Regions from separate parts of the Perlucidibaca sp. genome, predicted to be linked through region 1. Evidence: predicted binding sites of a transcription regulator. Region 1 holds the regulator's gene; the other holds the start of a gene.

Region 1 (4,553 bases):
GAATCCTGCCAGCGATATTTGGCTGTCTGGCCAAGTCGTTGCGCAACGATTACTGGGGCAAGAGCCGTTGCGTTTGGAGACCTCACGCCTGCATGCCAACCCTAAGGCCAATCGATTTGATAGCCCCGAAAAAGTCACGGTCATTAGCCCGAAAGGAAGCATTTCAGGCATTGGTATGAGCACGGATTTGCAGGCCAAGTCTGTCGAATTAAAATCTTCTGTAGAGGTTCGCTATGCCCCGTCTTACTAAGGTTTGGATGCAAAAACTGGCCGCTCTATTGCTCATAGGTTGTGCTGCCAATACCGCCTTAGCGTTGCCCGAAGATGCTCAGCAACCCATTCAAATCACTGCCGACAATGCGCGCTTTGACGAAAAGTCAGGTGAGGCCATTTATCGCGGCAAAGTTCAAATTGTGCAGGGTACGCTACGGGTAAACGGCGACTCACTGACCCTTAAAGTCGATGCAGAGGGCAACCTCTTAAATGCCCGCACTTTGGGCAAGCCTGCGCACTATGAGCAAAAAACGGACCCCGCCAAAGGCTTAGTCAAAGCGGATGCGAACGAGATTATTTTTGATAACACCACCGGCGTGATCACGCTGTTGGGCAATGCCATTTTGCGCCAAGACAATGCGAGCTTCAGCGGTCCGCGCATCGTTTACTCCACGTTGCGTAAGCAAATAGAGGCCACCAGTGACGCCAGTCAACGTGTACAGCTCACCTTTCCGCCCTCGGCTCGCAACAGCACTAAAACACCCTCGCCCGCCAGCAGCACTGGGAGTGCGAAACCATGAGCATCCTGCGGGTGGATGGTTTAGCTAAAAGCTATAAAGGTCGGACCGTTGTTAAAGATGTGAGCTTAGCCGTAGAAAGCGCGCAAATTGTTGGTCTACTCGGCCCTAATGGCGCCGGAAAAACCACTAGCTTTTATATGATTGTGGGCCTCGTCCCCATGGATAACGGTCGCATTCGCCTCGATGACGAGGACATTTCGCACCTACCCATGCACGGCCGCGCCCAGAAAGGCATTGGCTACTTGCCGCAAGAGGCGTCCATTTTTCGCAAGCTCAGCGTGCAAGACAATATTTTAGCGATTTTAGAAACACGTAACGACCTGGATAAAGCCGCTCAGCAAGCCAAGCTTGAATCCCTGCTGGCCGAGTTTCATATTGGCCATATTCGTACCAACCTTGGCATGAGTTTGTCTGGCGGAGAACGCCGTCGTGTTGAGATCGCACGCGCACTCGCCAGTGACCCGCAGTTTATTTTGCTCGATGAACCATTTGCCGGTGTCGACCCGATTTCGGTGGCCGACATCAAAGGCATCATCATGCACCTGAAGCAGCGGGGCATTGGCGTTTTAATTACCGACCACAATGTGCGCGAAACACTCGACATATGTGAGAAGGCCTACATCGTTAGCGCCGGCGTTGAAATTGCCGAGGGCACGCCCGCTGAGATTTTAGCCAATCCATTGGTGCGTGAAGTCTATCTTGGGGAGCAGTTCTCACTGTGATGAAAATCGGGCTCCAAATGGGGCTAGGGCAACACCTCACCATGACGCCGCAGCTGCAGCAAGCCATTAAGCTGCTGCAACTGTCTACACTTGAGCTTCAACAAGAGGTTCAAGCGGCGCTCGACAGTAATCCCCTGCTAGAGCTTGATGACGGATCTGATGCATCCTCCGACCCCATCACTCAGGTAACTGCCGGAACGCCCGAAACGGTTGATGCGGCAAGCCAAACGCTGGATCTAGATCACCAGCACGACCTTCCCAACGAATTGCCCGTTGATACCGCTTGGGATGATATTTATGCCGGCACCAGCGGCAGTGGCGGTGGCGACAGCCTCGATGAAGATGGCGATCCCATCGAAAGCCGCAGTGCTCTGGCTGAGACGCTGCAAGATCACCTACGCTGGCAGCTCAACCTCACGCGCTTTTCAGACCTCGATCGGCTCATTGCTGAAGCCATTATTGATGGTCTCGATGCGCGTGGCTATCTCACCGTTAGCTTAGAAGAGCTGGCAGCTACGGCCCTGCATTGGCGTCAGCAAGAAGCTGAAGAAGATGAAATCATTGCTGTTCTACATCGAGTGCAGCAATTCGATCCTCCCGGTGTCGCCGCTCGCAACTTAGCTGAATGTCTACTCATTCAGCTCGGACAGCGTGATGACGCCACCCCCGGACTCGCCGACGCTCGATTGCTTTTACGCGATCATTGCGACCGTCTCGCCAATGGCGATTTAGCGGGCATGATGCGCCTCACAAAGCTCAGCGAAGCGGCTGTACATCGTGCACTTAAACTTATCCGCGAACTCACGCCGCACCCCGGTGAAGGCTGGGCAAGCGCCGATGACAAGGCCCTCATTCCGGACGTAGTCGTGCGTAAAATGAATGGCCGCTGGCGTGTCGAGCTGAATCCGGATGCAGCCCCACGACTGCGCGTTAACAGTGGTTATGCCTCTATGCTGCGTCGTGCCGACAGCACCCGTGACAACCAATTTATTCGCGATCATTTGCAGGAAGCACGCTGGCTCATCAAGAGCCTGCAAAGCCGCCACGAGACCTTGCTTAAAGTCGCCAGCTGCATCGTGGAGCATCAACGGGGCTTTTTAGACGATGGCCCCGTCGCCATGAAACCCTTGATTTTGCGTGACGTTGCGGACGAAGTGGGTTTGCATGAGTCCACCATCTCCCGCGTCACGACTCAAAAGTTCCTGCATACACCGCGCGGCCTGTTTGAGCTGAAGTACTTTTTCTCCTCCCATGTCAGCACCAGTGCCGGTGGCGAGGCCTCATCCACGGCCATTCGCGCCATGATCAAACAGCTGGTTGCGGCCGAAAACCCGAAAAAGCCACTGAGCGACAACAAAATTGCTGATCTTCTTCAAGCGCAAGGTATTGAAGTTGCAAGACGCACCATCGCCAAGTACAGAGAGTCACTCAATATCGCCTCATCGAGCGACAGAAAACGCTTGCTTTAAGCCCTTGGCCCTATGCTAGAGTCAAAGCATACCGGTTGTTGAATGTAGTGAAGTATGTACCGTGTCACTCAGTTTTAACTGGGGACCTCTGCTTCCATCCTCGACAGGCCGCCCGGACACCTTGGCTGCAAGGCCACTCTGCCCGTCCGACCCGCTGAACGCTGGAAGCTCCGGCCCCCGCTGTCGTCACCCACGAAAGCGAGGAAGCGTCTCATGCAGATGACCATTAGTGGACACCACGTTGAACTCACCAGTGCGCTGAAAGACTACACCGCCAGCAAGCTATCTAAGGTCGAGCGACACTTCGACCACATCACCAGTATGCAAGTTATTCTCAGCGTCGATAAGCTGGTCCAAAAGGCCGAGGCCGTCATCCGAACGTCGGGGGCAAAGCTCTTTGCCATCGCAGAATCTGAGGACCTCTATGCCGCCATCGACGCGCTGTCGGATAAGTTAGACCGACAAATTGTGCGACACAAAGAAAAGCACCAGATGCACTGAGCCTTACCCAGGCACTTGTAACTGTACTGCTTACCATTGAATGCCCAGCCTATGCTGGGCATTTCTGCGTTATAGACCCTTGTTTTTAGGTTGATGACCACTTTGTCACTTGCCAACCGTCAGTATCACCACGAGGATAGAGCCATCCCTTTTTGCGACTGGTTCAACTCATGAAACTCGTCATTGTTAGCGGACGATCAGGCTCAGGTAAGTCCACCGCGCTCCATCAGCTCGAAGACTTAGGCTATTACTGTGTCGATAATCTCCCCGTGGCCTTGTTGCCAGAGTTGGTGGCGAGTTTTCGTGACGATGTTGAAGAACGCCCAGTCCGTCTTGCCGTTGGCATTGATGCGCGCAACCGTATTCGCGACCTCAGTCGCTACGAAAGTATTGCGCAACAGCTGCATGGGCAAAACTGCGACCCGGAAATCGTTTTCCTCGATGCGCGTGATGATATTTTGCTGGCCCGCTTCAGCTCTACCCGCCGACGCCACCCCCTGAGTAATGCCGAACGCTCTCTTGAGGAGGCATTGGCCTACGAACGCGAACTGCTGGAGCCCTTGGCTCAGCGTGCGGACTTACGTGTTGATAGCAGTGCCTTATCCGTTCATGACCTGCGCGAAGCGCTGAAGCAGCGACTAGAGCCTGTCACCTCTGCACACCAGGCCGTACAGATTCAATCTTTTGCGTTCAAACATGGCGTGCCGCTAGATGCCGATCTGGTATTCGATGCCCGCTGCCTACCCAACCCACACTGGGAAGCTGCTCTTCGCGACCTGACCGGACGGGACACCGGCGTCATTGAGTATTTATCGGGTCAAACCTTGGTTGAAGAGCTGTACTTGGATATTTATCAATTTTTGCTGCGCTGGGTACGCGAGCTCCAAGCCAGCGACCGCAGCTATGTCACGGTCGCAATAGGCTGCACTGGCGGGCAACATCGCTCGGTCTATCTTGCCGAGCGCCTCTTCGCCGCCTTACGGGAGGAGTTGCCGAATCTTCAACTACGCCATCGTGAGTTAAGTCGCCGAGGTCAGCATGGCTGAACACCATCTGACCGTGGATAT
Region 2 (4,553 bases), on a different contig from region 1:
GGGGTACTATCGCTCGATCCCGAGTCAATAACCAGCACTTCAAAAGGCCATGGCGTGCACTGTGAAACCACACGCTCCAATACTTTTTCGAAGATAGCTCCACCATTCTTGGTCGGGATCAGTACGGTAACTTTGGGGACTATGGAAGTCACATTATTTGTCTCATTTGGATGCATGTAATCTTTTCCATGAAAAAGCCACTGCTATTACCAAAGACTTTCGGCTCTAAAAAGTACATCGGGTATTACGACTCGAATTACTTGCATCACTTACTTGCCGACCAGCCCCTTCAAATACTGACCATAAGCTGTCTTGCCCAATGCATTGGCCTGAACCAACACCTGCGCCTTGCTCAGCCACCCATTCGCATAGCCAATCTCTTCGAGGCAAGCCACCTTCAAGCCTTGGCGATGCTCGATGGTCTGCACATACATGCCGGCCTCAAGGAGACTGTCGTGCGTGCCGGTGTCGAGCCAGGCAAAACCACGGCCCAGCCGCTCCACACGCAAGTCGCCACGCTCAAGGTAGGCATTGTTCACTGAAGTGATTTCCAGCTCACCGCGATGCGATGGCTTCACCGCCTTGGCAATGTCGATGACATCGTTGTCGTAGAAATACAGGCCGGTCACGGCATAGCTGGATTTTGGCTGCAGCGGCTTCTCTTCAATGGAAATGGCTTTACCACGCTCATCAAACTCCACCACACCAAAGCGTTCAGGGTCACTCACCCAATACCCAAACACCGTGGCACCGCTTGGCTGCGCTACCGCACGCTGCAACTGCTCGCTGAAGTGCTGACCATGAAAAATATTGTCGCCCAATACTAGGCAAACCGGGCTCTCACCAATGAAGTCTTCACCAATCAGAAACGCCTGCGCCAAGCCATCCGGATGCGGTTGTTCGGCGTAACTGAACTGCACACCGAACTGCTCGCCTGTGCCCAGCAATTTGCGATACTGCGGCAGGTCATCTGGCGTGGAAATGATCAGAATTTCACGAATACCCGCCAGCATGAGCACTGAAATGGGGTAGTAGATCATCGGCTTGTCGTAGATAGGCAGAAGCTGCTTGCTCACGCCCAGCGTGATGGGGTGCAGCCGAGTGCCGGAACCGCCGGCAAGAATGATTCCTTTCATGTGAGCTTCCAAGCTTCTTTCTTGTGGCGCGGATTGTAGCAGAGCCAAATAAAGCTGGCATGTCCAAATTTCACGGCGCCTTAGCTTTTAGCCTAGCGAAATTAATGACCTATCTACTTAGCCACAGGCTAGGCTGGGCTAGATATGACCGCGCAAAACCGCGCGCTAAAACCATAAAAAAGCCCGCGAATCTCTTCGCGGGCTTTTTAAACCGCTCGATCACCCGCCAAAGCGGGCTCTCGCCGAGCCTTACACCGAGTAGTACAGATCGAATTCGATCGGCGATACGAAGGTGCTTACGCGACGCGCTTCTTCGGTCTTCAGTTCGATGTAGGCGTCCAGCATTTCCTTGGTGAACACGCCACCCTTGGTCAGGAACTCGTGGTCGGCCTTGAGGGCGTCCAGAGCCATTTCCAGGTTGTGAGCCACGGTTGGGATCTTGGCTTCTTCTTCTGGCGGCAGGTCGTACAAGTTCTTGTCGGCTGCGGCGCCTGGGTGGATCTTGTTCTGGATGCCGTCGAGGCCAGCCATCAACAAAGCAGCGAAGCACAGGTATGGGTTAGCTGCTGGATCCGGGAAACGGGCTTCGATACGACGACCCTTCGGGCTGGCGACGTATGGAATACGAATCGATGCCGAACGGTTGCGAGCCGAATAGGCCAGCATGATTGGCGCTTCGTAGTGTGGAACCAGACGCTTGTAGGAGTTGGTCGCTGGGTTGGTGATGGCGTTCAGCGCGCGAGCGTGCTTGATCACACCGCCAATGAAGAACAGCGCCATTTCCGACAGGCCGGCGTATTCGTCGCCAGCAAACAGGTTCTTGCCATCCTTGGAGATGGACATGTGAACGTGCATACCGGAACCGTTATCACCAACGATGGGCTTAGGCATGAATGTCGCGGTCTTGCCGAACGCGTGAGCGACGTTGTGAACAGCGTACTTCAGCACCTGAACTTCGTCAGCCTTACGTACCAGCGTGTTGAATGTCACACCGATTTCGGACTGGCAGGAAGCCACTTCGTGGTGCTGAACTTCAACTTTGCCAACGCCCATCATGGCTTCAATGGCGGTGCACATGGCAGCGCGCAGATCCTGAGCGGAGTCAATTGGCGGTACGGGGAAATAACCACCCTTCACGCGTGGACGGTGACCGGTGTTGCCACCTTCGTAGTCATTGTTGGTCGACCAAGCGGCTTCTTCAGCGATCATCTTATGCGACGAACCCGCCATGCTGATGTCCCACTTTACTTCGTCAAATACGAAGAACTCAGGCTCTGGGCCGAAGAAAGCGGTGTCACCGATACCGGTGGACTTCAGGTAGGCTTCAGCGCGCTTGGCGATGGAGCGTGGGTCACGCTCGTAACCTTCCATGGTGGACGGCTCGATAACGTCACAGGTCACAACAACCGTGGACTCTTCAAAGAAGGGGTCCATGAAAGCGGTTTCTGGATCTGGTAGCAAAATCATGTCGGACGCTTCAATGCCCTTCCAGCCCGTGATCGACGAACCGTCAAACATTTTGCCGTTAACGAAGGTTTCTTCGTCAATGGTGTGGGATGGGTAGGAAACGTGCTGTTCCTTACCCTTGGTATCGGTAAAACGGAAATCGACCCACTTGGCTTCGTTTTCCTTGATCAGTTTCAGCACTTTGTTCGACATGTTTAGCTCCTCCACAGAGCATTGCACAGACTTTGATTTGAATTCGTCGGGACACTCAGGCCGCGGCCCGTTGGTTAGAACGGGAGGGCGTGCCAGCATCACTGGACGGTTTTAGCAAATTGCGTGCCACGAAACCAGCACCCACAGTTGCGCCAACTCGGTGCATAAGCAGCTCAATAGTCACCAAAAAAGTGCAATTAATCTGTATATGCCCCAATTTGGTGCAAATTGCTCGCTTTGCACACAGCTTAACCGGCGCAGAAGCATAGCATTGATTGAGTCTACACTGCAGACCCCTTAGTCTAGGCAGCGAAAACTTCCCTCTGCGTTTAACGAGCCTAACGGTATGACCGATTGTATTTTTTGCAAAATCGCTAATCATGAAGTGAATGCCCGCATCGTGTTTGAGAACGAGCGCGTGGTGGCCTTTCACGATTTATTCCCGGCCGCACCCACGCACTTGCTGATCATCCCGAAACAGCATTTCACGACGCTCAATGATGTACCGGCCAGCGAGGCTGCGCTGCTTGGCGAGCTCATGACCACAGCCACTGCGCTGGCAAAAGAGTATGGCTTCGCTGAAGAGGGCTACCGAGTGGTGATGAATTGCAATCAGGATGGCGGACAAAGTGTGTATCACATTCATTTGCATCTATTAGCCGGTCGCCGACTCAGCTGGCCTCCGGGCTAAACCCAAACAAGAGATCTAAACTCATGCGCCGTTACACGTTTTTTGATCGACTGATTGGCGAAGCCGACAAGGTGCTGCGCACGCTCGCACACGACGCCGTGTCCGCCAGCCGAGCCTCACCGGCGGAGCATTTACCCGAAGCGGGATTAAGCGCAGAGGAACAGCGCCAAATCAGCGGTTTCATGCGCATCAACCATACCGGCGAAGTCTGCGCGCAAGCGCTCTATCACGGCCAAGCCCTCACGGCCCGCCTACCCACGGTGCGCCAAGACATGGAGCACGCGGCGCAGGAAGAAGTCGACCACCTCGCCTGGTGCCAGCAACGTCTCAACGAGCTCGGGGCATCGCCCAGCGTGCTAAACCCCGTTTTTTATGCCGCGTCGTTCAGTATTGGCGCCTTGGCCGGCATGGCCGGTGACAAGTGGAGTCTGGGATTTGTGGCAGAGACCGAGCGTCAGGTCTGCGAGCATTTGCAGGGGCATCTCACGCGCTTGCCGTTAAACGACCTGCGCACGCGCGCCGTTCTAGCGCAGATGCATAGCGATGAAGCAGAGCATCGCGACATGGCCCTGAAAGCTGGGGCAGCCACGTTGCCCGAGCCCATTCAAAAAGCCATGCAGGCAATGTCGACGGTGATGACGGGAACAACGTACTACCTTTAGGCAGCAATCATCTCGTAGCTGTGCGTGATCACCACGCCGGCAGCCTGCAACATGATGGAGGCCGAGCAGTATTTCTCGGCCGACAGCTCCACGGCACGCTTCACCTGCGCTTCCTTCAGATCCGTTCCGGTCACCACAAAGTGCACATGAATTTTCGTGAACACGGCTGGCACGGCATCCGCACGCTCAGCCTGCAGAACCGCTTCGCAGTGGGTGACTTGCTGGCGTGATTTTTTCAAAATGGTCATGACATCAAAACTGGTGCAGCCGCCCATGCCCATCAGCATCATTTCCATGGGACGGGCACCGAGGTTGCGACCACCGAGATCGGGCGGGCCGTCCATAATAACTTCGTGACCAGAGCCGGACTTTGCCTTGAAGCTCACTTCGCCATTCCACGTAATT

Evidence for each region. Region 1 encodes sigma-54, which starts transcription at its own class of promoters, with help from an activator protein. Its sites were predicted from a motif close to ANTGGCATNNANNTTGCTNT; they were not measured.
Region 2: the regulator sigma-54 is predicted to act here: its motif matches at 2,907-2,926, upstream of glnA (type I glutamate--ammonia ligase).

The regions. Positions count from the first base shown of each region.
Region 1 is NZ_JBXMRC010000022.1:11,076-15,628, forward strand. Features, by position in the region: gene lptC (LPS export ABC transporter periplasmic protein LptC) at 1-250, shown strand, start outside; gene lptA (lipopolysaccharide transport periplasmic protein LptA) at 234-794, shown strand; gene lptB (LPS export ABC transporter ATP-binding protein) at 791-1,516, shown strand; gene AC14IB_RS06050 (RNA polymerase factor sigma-54) at 1,516-2,985, shown strand; gene hpf (ribosome hibernation-promoting factor, HPF/YfiA family) at 3,199-3,486, shown strand; gene rapZ (RNase adapter RapZ) at 3,657-4,532, shown strand; gene AC14IB_RS06065 (HPr family phosphocarrier protein) at 4,525-4,553, shown strand, end outside.
Region 2 is NZ_JBXMRC010000011.1:24,458-29,010, forward strand. Features, by position in the region: gene AC14IB_RS03370 (glycosyltransferase family 2 protein) at 1-176, opposite strand, end outside; gene rfbA (glucose-1-phosphate thymidylyltransferase RfbA) at 270-1,136, opposite strand; gene glnA (type I glutamate--ammonia ligase) at 1,386-2,795, opposite strand; gene AC14IB_RS03385 (histidine triad nucleotide-binding protein) at 3,142-3,486, shown strand; gene coq7 (2-polyprenyl-3-methyl-6-methoxy-1,4-benzoquinone monooxygenase) at 3,510-4,148, shown strand; gene AC14IB_RS03395 (OsmC family protein) at 4,145-4,553, opposite strand, start outside.